3 regions of the Cytobacillus sp. FSL R5-0569 genome follow, and region 3 is predicted to be linked to each of the others. Evidence: a T-box and tRNA genes for the amino acid it is inferred to sense, from the RefSeq annotation. Region 3 holds a T-box; the other regions hold tRNA genes.
The links. A T-box is a leader RNA that pairs with one kind of tRNA and senses whether it is charged. The one in region 3 lies ahead of argS (arginine--tRNA ligase), so its partner is inferred to be a tRNA-Arg.
Positions count from the first base shown of each region.

Region 1 (5,468 bases), 3.3 Mb from region 3:
GGAGAAGGAGGGATTTGAACCCTCGCGCCGGTTGCCCGACCTACACCCTTAGCAGGGGCGCCTCTTCAGCCACTTGAGTACTTCTCCATATGGCTCCGCAGGTAGGATTCGAACCTACGACCGTTCGGTTAACAGCCGAATGCTCTACCACTGAGCTACTGCGGAATAATATAAATGGTGGGCCTAAATGGACTCGAACCATCGACCTCACGCTTATCAGGCGTGCGCTCTAACCAGCTGAGCTATAGGCCCCTATTTAAGCGGGTGAAGGGAATCGAACCCTCATCATCAGCTTGGAAGGCTGAGGTTTTACCACTAAACTACACCCGCAATGGGGCGGCTGATGGGAATCGAACCCACGAATGTCGGAACCACAATCCGATGCGTTAACCACTTCGCCACAACCGCCATAAAAGATGGCTCAGGACGGAATCGAACCGCCGACACAAGGATTTTCAGTCCTTTGCTCTACCGACTGAGCTACTGAGCCAAAATAATAAATATGTAAATGGCGGTCCGGACGGGACTCGAACCCGCGACCTCCTGCGTGACAGGCAGGCATTCTAACCAACTGAACTACCGGACCAGATTGCGGGGGCAGGATTTGAACCTGCGACCTTCGGGTTATGAGCCCGACGAGCTACCGGACTGCTCCACCCCGCGATAATAATATGAATGGCGGAGGAAGAGGGATTCGAACCCCCGCGGGCTTTAACACCCCTGTCGGTTTTCAAGACCGATCCCTTCAGCCAGACTTGGGTATTCCTCCGAATAATGGTGGACCTTGTAGGACTCGAACCTACGACCGGACGGTTATGAGCCGTCTGCTCTAACCAGCTGAGCTAAAGGTCCATCATTCTATCTATGGTAGCGGCGGAGGGGATCGAACCCCCGACCTCACGGGTATGAACCGTACGCTCTAGCCAGCTGAGCTACACCGCCATAGAATATATTGTATAAAATTAATTGGTGGAGCCTAGCGGGATCGAACCGCTGACCTCCTGCGTGCAAAGCAGGCGCTCTCCCAGCTGAGCTAAGGCCCCTAAAAATATATATGTATATCTAGTGGTCGGGAAGACAGGATTCGAACCTGCGACCCCTTGGTCCCAAACCAAGTGCTCTACCAAGCTGAGCTACTTCCCGATACAAAACGCGCCCGAGAGGAGTCGAACCCCTAACCTTTTGATCCGTAGTCAAACGCTCTATCCAATTGAGCTACGGGCGCTTAATTTTAAAAAGAATGGTGCCGAGGACCGGAATCGAACCGGTACGGTAGTCACCTACCGCAGGATTTTAAGTCCTGTGCGTCTGCCAGTTCCGCCACCCCGGCACATATTGGAGCGGAAGACGGGATTCGAACCCGCGACCCTCACCTTGGCAAGGTGATGTTCTACCACTGAACTACTTCCGCAAATATTTAAAATGAAAAATGGTGCGGGTGAAGGGAGTCGAACCCCCACGCCTTGCGGCGCCAGATCCTAAGTCTGGTGCGTCTGCCAATTCCGCCACACCCGCATATTAAAATGATCAAATGGTGAGCCATGAAGGACTCGAACCTTCGACCCTCTGATTAAAAGTCAGATGCTCTACCAACTGAGCTAATGGCTCGTACAAAGCACGAGTGGTGCCGGCCAGAGGACTTGAACCCCCAACCTACTGATTACAAGTCAGTTGCTCTACCAATTGAGCTAGGCCGGCAAATACACACAAAAAATGGTGGAGGATGACGGGATCGAACCGCCGACCCTCTGCTTGTAAGGCAGATGCTCTCCCAGCTGAGCTAATCCTCCAATATGTATGCCCGGCAACGTCCTACTCTCACAAGGGGACAGCCCCTAACTACCATCGGCGCTTTAGAAGCTTAACTTCCGTGTTCGGTATGGGAACGGGTGTGACCTTCTCGCTATCGCCACCGGACTTTTTAAAGACATATATTATTATAACGTCTTTAATAAAATTTTCAAGAGAAATTTTAAATCATTCTCTGAAAACTAGGTAATGTTGAAGAAGATTGTTTTGAGTAATCGCCTGAATGCGTGCTGACGCGACTACTTACGTAGTGCTGTCTAGCTGCGGCGGCTTGAAGCCGCCCGCATATCGTATTGTCCAGCTACAGCGCCTAGGTGCTCGAGGTCATAAGTCAAATTTGTCATGAGGTTAAAGAACAACCTCCTGTCAAATCTGTCTTATGCTTGTCGCACCTGTGCAAGGCGCTTTCGCTTTTCGTTTTTGGTTAAGTCCTCGATCGATTAGTATTAGTCAGCTGCATGTGTCGCCACACTTCCACCTCTAACCTATCAACCTGATCATCTTTCAGGGATCTTACTAGCTTGCGCTATGGGAAATCTCATCTCGAGGGGGGCTTCATGCTTAGATGCTTTCAGCACTTATCCCTTCCGCACATAGCTACCCAGCGATGCCTTTGGCAAGACAACTGGTACACCAGCGGTGCGTCCATCCCGGTCCTCTCGTACTAAGGACAGCTCCTCTCAAATTTCCTGCGCCCACGACGGATAGGGACCGAACTGTCTCACGACGTTCTGAACCCAGCTCGCGTACCGCTTTAATGGGCGAACAGCCCAACCCTTGGGACCGACTACAGCCCCAGGATGCGATGAGCCGACATCGAGGTGCCAAACCTCCCCGTCGATGTGGACTCTTGGGGGAGATAAGCCTGTTATCCCCGGGGTAGCTTTTATCCGTTGAGCGATGGCCCTTCCATGCGGAACCACCGGATCACTAAGCCCGACTTTCGTCCCTGCTCGACTTGTAGGTCTCGCAGTCAAGCTCCCTTGTGCCTTTACACTCTACGAATGATTTCCAACCATTCTGAGGGAACCTTTGGGCGCCTCCGTTACTCTTTAGGAGGCGACCGCCCCAGTCAAACTGCCCACCTGACACTGTCTCCCATCCCGATAAGGGATGTGGGTTAGAATTTCAATACAGCCAGGGTAGTATCCCACCGACGCCTCCACCGAAGCTAGCGCTCCGGCTTCTAAGGCTCCTACCTATCCTGTACAAGCTGTACCAAAATTCAATATCAGGCTACAGTAAAGCTCCACGGGGTCTTTCCGTCCTGTCGCGGGTAACCTGCATCTTCACAGGTACTATAATTTCACCGAGTCTCTCGTTGAGACAGTGCCCAGATCGTTACGCCTTTCGTGCGGGTCGGAACTTACCCGACAAGGAATTTCGCTACCTTAGGACCGTTATAGTTACGGCCGCCGTTTACTGGGGCTTCGATTCAAAGCTTCGCGTGAGCTAACCTCTCCTCTTAACCTTCCAGCACCGGGCAGGCGTCAGCCCCTATACTTCGCCTTGCGGCTTCGCAGAGACCTGTGTTTTTGCTAAACAGTCGCCTGGGCCTATTCACTGCGGCTCATCAAGGCTTTAACACCCTAATGAGCACCCCTTCTCCCGAAGTTACGGGGTCATTTTGCCGAGTTCCTTAACGAGAGTTCTCTCGCTCACCTTAGGATTCTCTCCTCGCCTACCTGTGTCGGTTTGCGGTACGGGCACCTTATTCCTCGCTAGAGGCTTTTCTTGGCAGTGTGGAATCAAGAACTTCGGTACTAAATTTCCCTCGCTATCACAGCTCAAGGTATGTGACCATGGGATTTGCCTCATGGTCCCTCTAACTGCTTAGACGCACATCCAATAGTGCGCTTACCCTATCCTCCTGCGTCCCCCCATCACTCAAACAGAATACGGTGGTACAGGAATATCAACCTGTTGTCCATCGCCTACGCTTTTCAGCCTCGGCTTAGGTCCCGACTAACCCTGAGCGGACGAGCCTTCCTCAGGAAACCTTAGGCATTCGGTGGATGGGATTCTCACCCATCTTTCGCTACTCATACCGGCATTCTCACTTCTAAGCGCTCCACCAGTCCTTACGGTCTAGCTTCAACGCCCTTAGAACGCTCTCCTACCACTGAACATCAACGATGTTCAATCCACAGCTTCGGTGATACGTTTAGCCCCGGTACATTTTCGGCGCGGAGTCACTCGACCAGTGAGCTATTACGCACTCTTTAAATGGTGGCTGCTTCTAAGCCAACATCCTGGTTGTCTAAGCAACTCCACATCCTTTTCCACTTAACGTATACTTTGGGACCTTAGCTGGTGGTCTGGGCTGTTTCCCTCTTGACTACGGATCTTATCACTCGCAGTCTGACTCCCATGGATAAATCTTTGGCATTCGGAGTTTGTCTGAATTCGGTAACCCGATGAGGGCCCCTAGTCCAAACAGTGCTCTACCTCCAAGATTCTTACGCATGAGGCTAGCCCTAAAGCTATTTCGGAGAGAACCAGCTATCTCCAAGTTCGATTGGAATTTCTCCGCTACCCACACCTCATCCCCGCACTTTTCAACGTACGTGGGTTCGGGCCTCCATCCAGTGTTACCTGGACTTCACCCTGGACATGGGTAGATCACCTGGTTTCGGGTCTACGACCACATACTCATTCGCCCTATTCAGACTCGCTTTCGCTACGGCTCCGTCTGTCCAACTTAACCTCGCATGTAATCGTAACTCGCCGGTTCATTCTACAAAAGGCACGCTATCACCCATTAACGGGCTCTAACTACTTGTAGGCACACGGTTTCAGGATCTCTTTCACTCCCCTTCCGGGGTGCTTTTCACCTTTCCCTCACGGTACTGGTTCACTATCGGTCACTAGGGAGTATTTAGCCTTGGGAGATGGTCCTCCCTGCTTCCGACGGGATTTCTCGTGTCCCGCCGTACTCAGGATCCACTCTGGAGGGAACGAAGTTTCAACTACAGGGCTTTTACCTCCTATGGCGGGCCTTTCCAGACCTCTTCGTCTATCTCGTTCCTTTGTAACTCCGTATAGAATGTCCTACAACCCCAAGAGGCAAGCCTCTTGGTTTGGGCTAATCCCGTTTCGCTCGCCGCTACTCAGGGAATCGCGTTTGCTTTCTCTTCCTCCGGGTACTTAGATGTTTCAGTTCCCCGGGTCTGCCTTCCATACCCTATGTATTCAGGTATGGATCCTATCCCATAACGGATAGGGGGTTTCCCCATTCGGAAATCTCCGGATCAAAGCTTACTTACAGCTCCCCGAAGCATATCGGTGTTAGTCCCGTCCTTCATCGGCTCCTAGTGCCAAGGCATTCACCGTGCGCCCTTATTAACTTAACCATTGTTCGGCTTGCGATAAGCTACGCATTTCGGCGTCAGCTCACTCGTCAACATCCTCATGTGCACAAGACGCACACTCCGGTGTTTCCTAGCTCGCTTCCTTGAACTGCTTGCTTCTCACAACCCTCACGGTTGTATGTTTTTAAAAAAAGTTTAGTATCTCTACTCTATTATATAGAGAGAAAATAACTAAGGTGGCGATTACTCGGTAATCTTCTTCATTACATTATCTAGTTTTCAAAGAACGATTGATGAATGGTAAGCTTTGGTATTCTCGTCAGCTTACGCTTCCTTGAATCCTTCGCT
Region 1 is NZ_JBBOWW010000001.1:3,683,644-3,689,111, forward strand. It holds tRNA gene MKX78_RS18555 (tRNA-Ser) at 1-87, opposite strand, end outside; tRNA gene MKX78_RS18560 (tRNA-Asn) at 91-165, opposite strand; tRNA gene MKX78_RS18565 (tRNA-Ile) at 176-252, opposite strand; tRNA gene MKX78_RS18570 (tRNA-Gly) at 260-330, opposite strand; tRNA gene MKX78_RS18575 (tRNA-His) at 333-408, opposite strand; tRNA gene MKX78_RS18580 (tRNA-Phe) at 418-490, opposite strand; tRNA gene MKX78_RS18585 (tRNA-Asp) at 510-586, opposite strand; tRNA gene MKX78_RS18590 (tRNA-Met) at 590-663, opposite strand; tRNA gene MKX78_RS18595 (tRNA-Ser) at 677-769, opposite strand; tRNA gene MKX78_RS18600 (tRNA-Ile) at 776-852, opposite strand; tRNA gene MKX78_RS18605 (tRNA-Met) at 866-942, opposite strand; tRNA gene MKX78_RS18610 (tRNA-Ala) at 968-1,043, opposite strand; tRNA gene MKX78_RS18615 (tRNA-Pro) at 1,067-1,143, opposite strand; tRNA gene MKX78_RS18620 (tRNA-Arg) at 1,152-1,225, opposite strand; tRNA gene MKX78_RS18625 (tRNA-Leu) at 1,242-1,330, opposite strand; tRNA gene MKX78_RS18630 (tRNA-Gly) at 1,337-1,411, opposite strand; tRNA gene MKX78_RS18635 (tRNA-Leu) at 1,431-1,515, opposite strand; tRNA gene MKX78_RS18640 (tRNA-Lys) at 1,533-1,608, opposite strand; tRNA gene MKX78_RS18645 (tRNA-Thr) at 1,623-1,698, opposite strand; tRNA gene MKX78_RS18650 (tRNA-Val) at 1,715-1,790, opposite strand; rRNA gene rrf (5S ribosomal RNA) at 1,800-1,917, opposite strand; rRNA gene MKX78_RS18660 (23S ribosomal RNA) at 2,230-5,162, opposite strand.
Region 1: it encodes a tRNA-Arg, which carries the amino acid that the T-box ahead of argS (arginine--tRNA ligase) is inferred to sense. The anticodon was not compared.

Region 2 (5,468 bases), 3.5 Mb from region 3:
CGTGTCACACTGATCTGTCTCGATTAAGACCGTTTGATGAGCATTTTCTAATACGGGATATTTATTCTCCAACCAAATGATCGGACCATCCTCCGCTATAATCTTCGTCAATTGTTCTCTCTGACAGAACGGACACACTTGTTCTTTATTCCTTATACTATTAGGTTTCTGTTTACCAATGCTTGTATTAAAAAATAAATGAGTATTTTTCATTTGTTATTCTCTCCTGATTTCAATTACTTACTTCTATTATAAAGGGCTTCTTCTTTATAGTGTGAAAGTTTGATTATGATTAGTATAAAATTCATCAATATTAAAGGCAACTTCACTTGCGTAACATGAAAACAAAAGTACATTATTAAATAAGATAAAAAAGATATTTGCATATGCAAATATCTTTCTTCTACTGTTAATTTACTATGACCTCAAATTCACTATGTTCATGTAATCCTTCATCATTTTCTACATGAACGACAATCTTGTATGTTCCATTATCAGTAAATGCATGTGCTGCTGTATACATCCCACTAGTTTCCTCTACTGCATCTACCCATGCCACCTGATGATCATCAATTGACTGAACGATTTCTAACCTCACATTTGCCTCTTCAAGTCCTTGTTCTTCTTTAGTAATATGAATATCAAATGGAGTTTCCTCATTCGTCTTAATATCAGCAGTAGGACTTATATGTATCGCTACATTTCCATCATGCTCATGTGCGCTGTGGCCTTGATTTTCTTCTTCGTTATCTATTTCAGCACTGCCTACCGCCACTTTAACTTTAGGCATAGTGTGCATACTTCTTGCGGTGACATGTGACTGAATATGATAGATAGCATCTTTTTCAAATGTATAGGATGCAACGTACTTGCCATCATTCTCGTGTTCTGCTTCTATTAATTCACCATTATCCTTTTTCCCATCTTCCCACAATTCAAATTTTACTTCATCTGCATCTTCCACAGACTCGTCTCCCTGAGTAACAGTAACTTCCAAGCGTACTTCTTCGTTCCTTTTAATCTGACTTGGTATCGAGATACTGGCATCGATTGCAGCAGGAACTGATCCTTCCCCACCACTAGAGTTTGCATCATTCTCTGCATTTCCACAAGCAGCAAGAAAAATAATCATAATTACAGAAAAGGTTGATATCCACTTCTTCATAAAAAGCCCCTCTTTCTTAAACATCTAATCTTTCTCATCTATATTACTAATAATATGTGTTAGAAAAGTGAAATAATTTGTTAATGAGAGAAATATGTAAAATAAAGAAAATATAGGTATAAAAAAAGATTTATTTGGAGAAACTTCTATTACAAGTGTAAATCCCCCTTTTTAGCTTCCATTCATGGAAGCTTTTTTTTTGTACTTATCTACAAAGCTTTCAACTAGATGCCTAGAAGCTTAATTTAAAATTAATCATACAAAAAAAGCTCATAAACCTTATAGAAGATTTAAGAGCTTTGACGCGCCTTAGAGGATTCGAACCTCTGACCCACAGCTTAGAAGGCTGTTGCTCTATCCAGCTGAGCTAAAGGCGCAAACTAAAATATGTATGGCTCCGCAGGTAGGATTCGAACCTACGACCGTTCGGTTAACAGCCGAATGCTCTACCACTGAGCTACTGCGGAATAATATAAATGGTGGGCCTAAATGGACTCGAACCATCGACCTCACGCTTATCAGGCGTGCGCTCTAACCAGCTGAGCTATAGGCCCCTATTTAAGCGGGTGAAGGGAATCGAACCCTCATCATCAGCTTGGAAGGCTGAGGTTTTACCACTAAACTACACCCGCATTTAAGAACTTCAACATACCGGTGGTCGGGGTCGAACCGACACTCCCGAAGGAACACGATTTTGAGTCGTGCGCGTCTGCCAATTCCGCCACACCGGCATAAAGGCAACACCCGGATTTGAACCGGGGATAAAGGTTTTGCAGACCTCTGCCTTACCACTTGGCTATGCTGCCATAACTGGGCTAGTAGGGTTCGAACCTACGAATGACGGAATCAAAATCCGTTGCCTTACCACTTGGCTATAGCCCAATAAAATGTTTAAAAATGGGGCGGCTGATGGGAATCGAACCCACGAATGTCGGAACCACAATCCGATGCGTTAACCACTTCGCCACAACCGCCATAATTGGCAGGGGTAGTAGGAATCGAACCCACATCAAAGGTTTTGGAGACCTTCGTTTTACCATTAAACTATACCCCTAGATGGTGGAGGGGGGCAGATTCGAACTGCCGAACCCGAAGGAGCGGATTTACAGTCCGCCGCGTTTAGCCACTTCGCTACCCCTCCAAAAAAGACTAAATGGTGGCTCAGGACGGAATCGAACCGCCGACACAAGGATTTTCAGTCCTTTGCTCTACCGACTGAGCTACTGAGCCAAAATAATAAATATGTAAATGGCGGTCCGGACGGGACTCGAACCCGCGACCTCCTGCGTGACAGGCAGGCATTCTAACCAACTGAACTACCGGACCAGATTGCGGGGGCAGGATTTGAACCTGCGACCTTCGGGTTATGAGCCCGACGAGCTACCGGACTGCTCCACCCCGCGATAATAAATATTAATGGCGGAGGAAGAGGGATTCGAACCCCCGCGGGCTTTAACACCCCTGTCGGTTTTCAAGACCGATCCCTTCAGCCAGACTTGGGTATTCCTCCATTAATAAAAAAGCAATAGCGGCGGAGGGGATCGAACCCCCGACCTCACGGGTATGAACCGTACGCTCTAGCCAGCTGAGCTACACCGCCATAAAATATATTGTTAAAAATTAAATTGGTGGAGCCTAGCGGGATCGAACCGCTGACCTCCTGCGTGCAAAGCAGGCGCTCTCCCAGCTGAGCTAAGGCCCCTAAAAAGTATTCGTGGTCGGGAAGACAGGATTCGAACCTGCGACCCCTTGGTCCCAAACCAAGTGCTCTACCAAGCTGAGCTACTTCCCGAAATAAAACGCGCCCGAGAGGAGTCGAACCCCTAACCTTTTGATCCGTAGTCAAACGCTCTATCCAATTGAGCTACGGGCGCATATGGAGCGGAAGACGGGATTCGAACCCGCGACCCTCACCTTGGCAAGGTGATGTTCTACCACTGAACTACTTCCGCAAATATCCATTATAAAATACTAATGCGGGTGAAGGGAGTCGAACCCCCACGCCTTGCGGCGCCAGATCCTAAGTCTGGTGCGTCTGCCAATTCCGCCACACCCGCAAATATAAATGGTGAGCCATGAAGGACTCGAACCTTCGACCCTCTGATTAAAAGTCAGATGCTCTACCAACTGAGCTAATGGCTCGTACAAAGGACGAGTGGTGCCGGCCAGAGGACTTGAACCCCCAACCTACTGATTACAAGTCAGTTGCTCTACCAATTGAGCTAGGCCGGCAAATAAACACAAAAATGGTGGAGGATGACGGGATCGAACCGCCGACCCTCTGCTTGTAAGGCAGATGCTCTCCCAGCTGAGCTAATCCTCCAAAATGGTGACCCCTACGGGATTCGAACCCGTGTTACCGCCGTGAAGGGGCGGTGTCTTAACCGCTTGACCAAGGGGCCAAAAAATAACCCCAAAAATTGGGGTAGTTTGCCCGGCAGCGTCCTACTCTCACAAGGGGACAGCCCCTAACTACCATCGGCGCTGAGAAGCTTAACTTCCGTGTTCGGTATGGGAACGGGTGTGACCTTCTCGCTATCGCCACCGGACTATGAAATTGTAAGGGAATCGTTCCCTCAAAACTAGGTAATGTTGAAGAAGATATTTATGAGTAATCGCCTATGCGTTGCTGATGCGACTACTTACGTAGTGCTGTCTAGCTGCGGCGGCTTGGAGCCGCCCGCATTTCGTATTGTCCAGCTACAGCGCCTAGGTGCTCGAGGTCATAAGTCAAATTTGTCATGAGGTTAAAGAACAACCTCCTGTCAAATCTGTCTTATGCTTGTCGCACCTGTGCAAGGCGCTTTCGCTTTTCGTTTTTGGTTAAGTCCTCGATCGATTAGTATTAGTCAGCTACATGTGTCGCCACACTTCCACCTCTAACCTATCAACCTGATCATCTTTCAGGGATCTTACTAGCTTGCGCTATGGGAAATCTCATCTCGAGGGGGGCTTCATGCTTAGATGCTTTCAGCACTTATCCCTTCCGCACATAGCTACCCAGCGATGCCTTTGGCAAGACAACTGGTACACCAGCGGTGCGTCCATCCCGGTCCTCTCGTACTAAGGACAGCTCCTCTCAAATTTCCTGCGCCCACGACGGATAGGGACCGAACTGTCTCACGACGTTCTGAACCCAGCTCGCGTACCGCTTTAATGGGCGAACAGCCCAACCCTTGGGACCGACTACAGCCCCAGGATGCGATGAGCCGACATCGAGGTGCCAAACCTCCCCGTCGATGTGGACTCTTGGGGGAGATAAGCCTGTTATCCCCGGGGTAGCTTTTATCCGTTGAGCGATGGCCCTTCCATGCGGAACCACCGGATCACTAAGCCCGACTTTCGTCCCTGCTCGACTTGTAGGTCTCGCAGTCAAGCTCCCTTGTGCCTTTACACTCTACGAATGATTTCCAACCATTCTGAGGGAACCTTTGGGCGCCTCCGTTACTCTTTAGGAGGCGACCGCCCCAGTCAAACTGCCCACCTGACACTGTCTCCCATCCCGATAAGGGATGTGGGTTAGAATTTCAATACAGCCAGGGTAGTATCCCACCGACGCCTCCACCGAAGCTAGCGCTCCGGCTTCTAAGGCTCCTACCTATCCTGTACAAGCTGTACCAAAATTCAATATCAGGCTACAGTAAAGCTCCACGGGGTCTTTCCGTCCTGTCGCGGGTAACCTGCATCTTCACAGGTACTATAATTTCACCGAGTCTCTCGTTGAGACAGTGCCCAGATCGTTACGCCTTTCGTGCGGGTCGGAACTTACCCGACAAGGAATTTCGCTACCTTAGGACCGTTATAGTTACGGCCGCCGTTTACTGGGGCTTCGATTCAAAGCTTCGCGTGAGCTAACCTCTCCTCTTAACCTTCCAGCACCGGGCAGGCGTCAGCCCCTATACTTCGCCTTGCGGCTTCGCAGAGACCTGTGTTTTTGCTAAACAGTCGCCTGGGCCTATTCACTGCGGCTCATCAAGGCTTTAACACCCTAATGAGCACCCCTTCTCCCGAAGTTACGGGGTCATTTTGCCGAGTTCCTTAACGAGAGTTCTCTCGCTCACCTTAGGATTCTCTCCTCGCCTACCTGTGTCGGTTTGCGGTACGGGCACCTTATTCCTCGCTAGAGGCTTTTCTTGGCAGTGTGGAATCAAGAACTTCGGTACTAAATTTCCCTCGCTATCACAGCTCAAGGTATGTGACCATGGGATTTGCCTCATGGTCCCTCTAACTGCTTAGACGCACATCCAATAGTGCGCTTACCCTATCCTCCTGCGTCCCCCCATCACTCAAACAGAATACGGTG
Region 2 is NZ_JBBOWW010000001.1:3,912,398-3,917,865, forward strand. It holds gene MKX78_RS19905 (DUF4931 domain-containing protein) at 1-213, opposite strand, end outside; gene MKX78_RS19910 (FixH family protein) at 410-1,165, opposite strand; tRNA gene MKX78_RS19915 (tRNA-Arg) at 1,469-1,542, opposite strand; tRNA gene MKX78_RS19920 (tRNA-Asn) at 1,558-1,632, opposite strand; tRNA gene MKX78_RS19925 (tRNA-Ile) at 1,643-1,719, opposite strand; tRNA gene MKX78_RS19930 (tRNA-Gly) at 1,727-1,797, opposite strand; tRNA gene MKX78_RS19935 (tRNA-Leu) at 1,815-1,896, opposite strand; tRNA gene MKX78_RS19940 (tRNA-Cys) at 1,901-1,971, opposite strand; tRNA gene MKX78_RS19945 (tRNA-Gln) at 1,976-2,047, opposite strand; tRNA gene MKX78_RS19950 (tRNA-His) at 2,064-2,139, opposite strand; tRNA gene MKX78_RS19955 (tRNA-Trp) at 2,146-2,219, opposite strand; tRNA gene MKX78_RS19960 (tRNA-Tyr) at 2,223-2,306, opposite strand; tRNA gene MKX78_RS19965 (tRNA-Phe) at 2,320-2,395, opposite strand; tRNA gene MKX78_RS19970 (tRNA-Asp) at 2,415-2,491, opposite strand; tRNA gene MKX78_RS19975 (tRNA-Met) at 2,495-2,568, opposite strand; tRNA gene MKX78_RS19980 (tRNA-Ser) at 2,583-2,675, opposite strand; tRNA gene MKX78_RS19985 (tRNA-Met) at 2,692-2,765, opposite strand; tRNA gene MKX78_RS19990 (tRNA-Ala) at 2,792-2,867, opposite strand; tRNA gene MKX78_RS19995 (tRNA-Pro) at 2,881-2,957, opposite strand; tRNA gene MKX78_RS20000 (tRNA-Arg) at 2,966-3,039, opposite strand; tRNA gene MKX78_RS20005 (tRNA-Gly) at 3,043-3,117, opposite strand; tRNA gene MKX78_RS20010 (tRNA-Leu) at 3,141-3,222, opposite strand; tRNA gene MKX78_RS20015 (tRNA-Lys) at 3,232-3,307, opposite strand; tRNA gene MKX78_RS20020 (tRNA-Thr) at 3,322-3,397, opposite strand; tRNA gene MKX78_RS20025 (tRNA-Val) at 3,413-3,488, opposite strand; tRNA gene MKX78_RS20030 (tRNA-Glu) at 3,493-3,567, opposite strand; rRNA gene rrf (5S ribosomal RNA) at 3,598-3,714, opposite strand; rRNA gene MKX78_RS20040 (23S ribosomal RNA) at 3,985-5,468, opposite strand, start outside.
Region 2: it encodes a tRNA-Arg, which carries the amino acid that the T-box ahead of argS (arginine--tRNA ligase) is inferred to sense. The anticodon was not compared.

Region 3 (5,468 bases):
TAAACTCAGAAAATTCAATTCCATAAGAAATAACGGACTGGTCCTTTTCGTTTAATAAGATATAGATGAGATCTCGAACACTATGATTTTTCTTTCGCAATTTAGAAACCTCCGAACTGAAAATAGAAAGACGAAGAGCAAATTAAATTGTACCACCTTTGTTATTACCCTCATACCACACAACTATTTCGTTTTACTGCAATAATTTATACTAACTACATGTAAATCACAAACACACGATACAATGCGTCATTTCATCCATTTCATTTTAGCAAAGATAAGGAAATACGATTATTAAAAAAACATTACAAAATAACTATTTCAATTCCTGAGTTTTGTTCATACCCTAAAAAACCTTTTTATATCAAACCAATGATAACAATCCACTTCTAACACATACTATGAAAATAACTAATGGATTAGCATACAATCTTAACTTTTAAATCATACATTACTTTAAGAAATCATGATTTTCCCAGTAAAAGAATGGTAAGATAAGCATATAATCTCCGTTTACAATTTAAGGTATATCCTCGGTTGAAAGGACTTGAGCTTTATGATTCAGACGATGACAGAAAACCAAATCGCTTTATTGATCATCAAAGCATTAAAAGATAATAAACAAAAAGAATTTAACAGGATTTTAGATGAACTGCAACCGTATGATATTGCTCAAGCTTATGATCATCTGCCTGAAAAGCATAAGAAGCGCTTCTTATTATTTATGACTGCTGACCGCCTTGCCCAGTTGCTAGAGGAATTGAATAAAGACATGCAGCTTGAGGTTTTAAATAAATTAGAAAATGAGAAAACAGGAAAAGTCTTGGATCTAATGGACAATGACGACCTCGCCCTTTTACTTCATGATATGTCAGCTGAGAAAATAGAAGGTCTCCTTGCCGGTATGAAACAAAGTGAATCTCGCATCATTCAGAATATGATGACCTATCCACCAGAAACTGCCGGGCGCTTAATGACTAACCGTTTTGTATGGATTCGTGATTATTACACAGTCCGAGAAGCAGTAGAGAAGTTAAAATCCTTTGCAGAATATGCTGAAACGATTAATTATTTATACGTGATAGATCAAGACAGAAAATTAGTTGGGGTTGTCTCTCACCGTGACTTACTAATCGCAGAGCCCCTCGAGGTTATCCAAGACATTATGTATGAACGGGTCATCTCAGCTGCAGTGACGACAGACCAAGAAGAAGTTGCAAACATGGTCTTAAAATATGATTTTCTTGCTATTCCAATTGTGAATGAAGAAAATGTGCTAATGGGTATTGCCACTGTTGATGACTTGATGGATGTTGTTGTCCAAGAAGCGAATGAAGATATTGAAAAACTATCCGCTTCCGGTAAGGCAATTGACTTTGATACGAAAGCTTTCGTCGCCGCTTATCGAAGGTTACCGTGGCTCATCCTTTTATTATTCATCGGCATTATTTCAGGCAGTATCATAAGCGGGTATGAGGCTACTTTATCGCAAGTCGTAGCCCTCGCCTTTTTCATGCCCATGATTTCTGGTATGACAGGTAACACAGGTACGCAATCATTAGCTGTAGTTGTCCGAGGGCTTGTATCCAATGATTTAAATAAAAAAGTGGTTACGAAACTGATTCTTAGGGAATTAGGGGTAGGCGTGATTATTGGTGTCACTTGTGGTATTTTAATCGCACTGATTGCATTTTTTTGGCAAGGAAATATTTATTTAGGCTTAGTTGTCGGAGTTTCCCTACTTCTTACTTTAATTATCGGGACACTTTCGGGAGCAACTATTCCTTTACTATTATACAAATTCGGGATAGACCCAGCCATAGCTTCCGGGCCTCTTATTACAACATTAAATGACATTTTCTCACTTGTTACGTATTTTGGTATTGCCACAATGTTTATTTCCTACTTAACTTAACATTACTTTTTTATTTTATATTGTAAATAAGGAAACTCTTTCTCAATTCGGTACGTCTATATATACGTTTAAACATATTCCTTTGCAGAAGATCCCTAATGGTTTTTTTCTGTTCGTAGCATTACCTGAATGTATAAAATAAAGATAGGTGTTTATATATGGATCGTATACAAAAAAAGAATGATCGCTTTGATTGGACATTAGCCCTGATATTATTTTTGTTCTGCATCATTAGTTGCACTGCTATTTATAGCGGGCAAACAACAGCACAGTATCCAGATAACTTCGTGCTACAACAAATAATCTTTTATAGTGTAGGTATGATTGTTATCGCCACCATTATGTACTTTGATTCTGATCAGATAAAGCGAATGACCTGGATCTTATTCGGTATCGGCACAATACTTCAAGCAGGACTTTTTATCGCACCAGAGTCCCTTGCATATGAAGTAAAAGGAGCTAAGCTCTGGTACAACGGTCTACCAGGACCTTCTTTGCAGCCATCCGAGTTCTTTAAAATATTTCTTATCCTCGCACTAAGTAAAGTAATTGTAGATCATTATGCAAAATACACCATGAAAACGGTAAAAAATGACCTTATACTGTTTATTAAGCTTGGGCTCGTTACTTGTGTTCCGCTAGGACTAATCATTTTAGAAGATTTGGGTACGGCGCTCGTTATTATCGCTATTTTCACGGGGATTCTACTTGTGTCTGGTATTACTTGGAAAATTATCCTCCCTGTTTACGGAACAGTTGCTGCTGTAGGTGGAACCATCATCTATTACATTATTTGGGCTCCTGAAACATTATTAAAGTATCTATCAGTGGATAACTACCAATTGATGCGAATTTATGCTTGGTTAGATCCGTATACACATAAACAAGGAGCTGGCTTACAACTGTACAATTCTCTTCATGCTATCGGCTCGGGAGAATTGGGTGGTAAAGGTTTTTATGAGAGACAAGTTTATATCCCCGATGTTCACACAGACTTTATTTTCAGTGTCATTGGCGAAGAATACGGCTTTATTGGTGCAAGTGTCGTGATATGCTTATATTTTATACTTATTTTCCACTTAACGAAAATTGCCTTATCAGTCAATGACCCATTTAATACTTATGTCTGCGTTGGCGTTATTAGTTATATAACGTTCCATGTATTTCAAAATATCGGGATGACCATTCAAGTATTACCGATTACAGGTATTCCTCTTCCTTTCATTAGTTATGGGGGTAGCTCCTTAATCGGAAATATGATGGCTATGGGGCTTATTTTTAGCATTAGATTTCACCAGAAGAGTTATATGTTCCAAGACAGCTCTAAATATTATCGTGCATCTTAAGGTTGCTTTTTTAACAATCTAGCGTATAATAATGGAAAATCAAACGGAAATTCAGTGACGAAGAGAGTAGATGTAGGTGAATTCTAAAGCGAAGCAGGGATGGTGAGAGCCTGCAAGAAAAGCCACATTGAAGCGCACTTCGATAGAAGCATGGCAGAATCCAAGTAGGTCATGTCGGTTGTTCGCCCCGTTACAGGCAAGTAGTAAAGGGGTTCGTCACGAACAATTAGAGTGGTACCGCGGGTTTAAGGCTCGTCTCTCAAATTATGAGAGACGGGCTTTTTTATGTTTTCCTATATTTTTGGAGGTGAAAAAGGTGATAGATATGAAAAAGACAATCAGTTCATGTATTCAAGTTGCAATAGATAACGCCTTAAGTGAAGGTGAGATTCGTCGCTTGTTAGAAACGCCTAAAACATCCGAACATGGCGATCTCTCTTTCCCATGTTTTGCACTAGCAAAGATTTATAAAGAAAACCCAAATCTATTAGCAAAAGACTTAACAGGAAAGCTAACTCATGAATGGATAGATCATGTTGAAGCAGTTGGGCCATATGTAAATATATTTTTTAATAAAAAAGCAATCAGTCAACTCATTATTCAAGCCGTACTACATCAAGGAGAGAATTACGGACAATCAGGAAGCGGTAAAGGTAAGACAATCGTATTAGACTACTCTAGCCCAAATATCGCCAAACCATTCTCAATGGGGCATCTACGTTCGACAGTCATTGGTCATTCCCTTGCACTTATAGCAGAAAAGCATGGATATGATACAGTTAAGATTAATCATTTAGGCGACTGGGGCACACAATTTGGCAAACTCATTACCGCCTATAAGCATTGGGGAAGTGAAGCTTTAATTAAAAAGGAGCCAATTAAGGAATTACTCCAATTATACGTAAAATTTCACCAGAAAGCTGAGGAACATCCCCACTTGCATGAAGAAGCAAGAGCTTGGTTCAGAAAACTTGAACTTGATGATGCGGAGGCAAAGCAACTTTGGTCTTGGTTTAGAGACGAATCTTTAAAAGAATTCGAGAAAACCTATCAACTGCTCGGTGTCTCTTTTGACTCTAATTATGGGGAGGCCTTTTATAACAATCAAATGAACGCGGTTGTCGATACACTGCAACAATCTGACTTGCTATCTACCTCTGATGGAGCAGAAATCGTACCCTTATCAGATGAAAATCTACCTCCTTGCTTAATTAAGAAATCAGATGGAGCGACTCTTTATGCTACACGCGATATTACGGCAGCCATTTATCGTAAACAAACATACCAATTTGATGAGGCTCTCTATATCGTTGGTCCAGAGCAGTCCATCCACTTCCAACAAGTCAAAGCCGTATTATCTAAAATGGGGCATTCCTGGGCGACACATATCCATCACATCCCATTTGGGTTGTATTTACAAGAAGGTAAGAAGATGTCGACAAGAAAAGGTCGTGTCATATTATTAGAGGAAGTATTACAAGATGCCATACAATTAGCTTCAGAGAATATTGAACAAAAAAATCCTCATCTAAAGAACAAAGATGAGGTAGCTAAAGCTGTTGGTGTAGGAGCAATCATTTTCCATGATTTAAAGAACGAACGAATGAAACAAATAGAATTTTCTTTAGAAGACATGTTAACATTCGAAGGGGAAACCGGTCCGTATGTACAGTATACCCAAGCTAGAGCGCAATCTATTTTACACAAAAGTCAGCAACAGACTTATAAAATAGAAGGTCTATCAAGTGAATACGCTTGGCAAGTAGCTAAACTTTTATCCCTTTATCCAGATAAGCTCGTCCTTGCCCATGAAAAATCAGCACCGTCCATCATTGCCAAATATTTAATTAGTCTAGCGCAAAGCTTTAACAAATACTATGCTAACGAAAAAATACTTCATAAAGATGAACATTTATCTTCGAGACTCGGTCTTGTCAAAGCAGTAACAATCATCTTAACTGACGGCCTGCATTTACTTGGTATGAAGGCACCTCAGGAGATGTAATTTCACCTTGTACATCAGCTCCCTCTTTAGCCAATTGGGAGCTATATGATTGAATGAAACAAAAGTCTACAGTTAGTTACCACTATATATCCGGCGGCTACAATATGTAGCCTTTTTAAAAAATGCAATCTACCAGGAAAGAGCTAGAAACAGGCTTACTTCGTCATATTTCTAATCCACACTAAACCAAAGCCTACCCTGT
Region 3 is NZ_JBBOWW010000001.1:418,551-424,018, reverse strand. It holds gene MKX78_RS02250 (hypothetical protein) at 1-100, opposite strand, end outside; gene mgtE (magnesium transporter) at 557-1,915, shown strand; gene MKX78_RS02240 (FtsW/RodA/SpoVE family cell cycle protein) at 2,074-3,261, shown strand; T-box leader at 3,307-3,524, shown strand; gene argS (arginine--tRNA ligase) at 3,581-5,266, shown strand.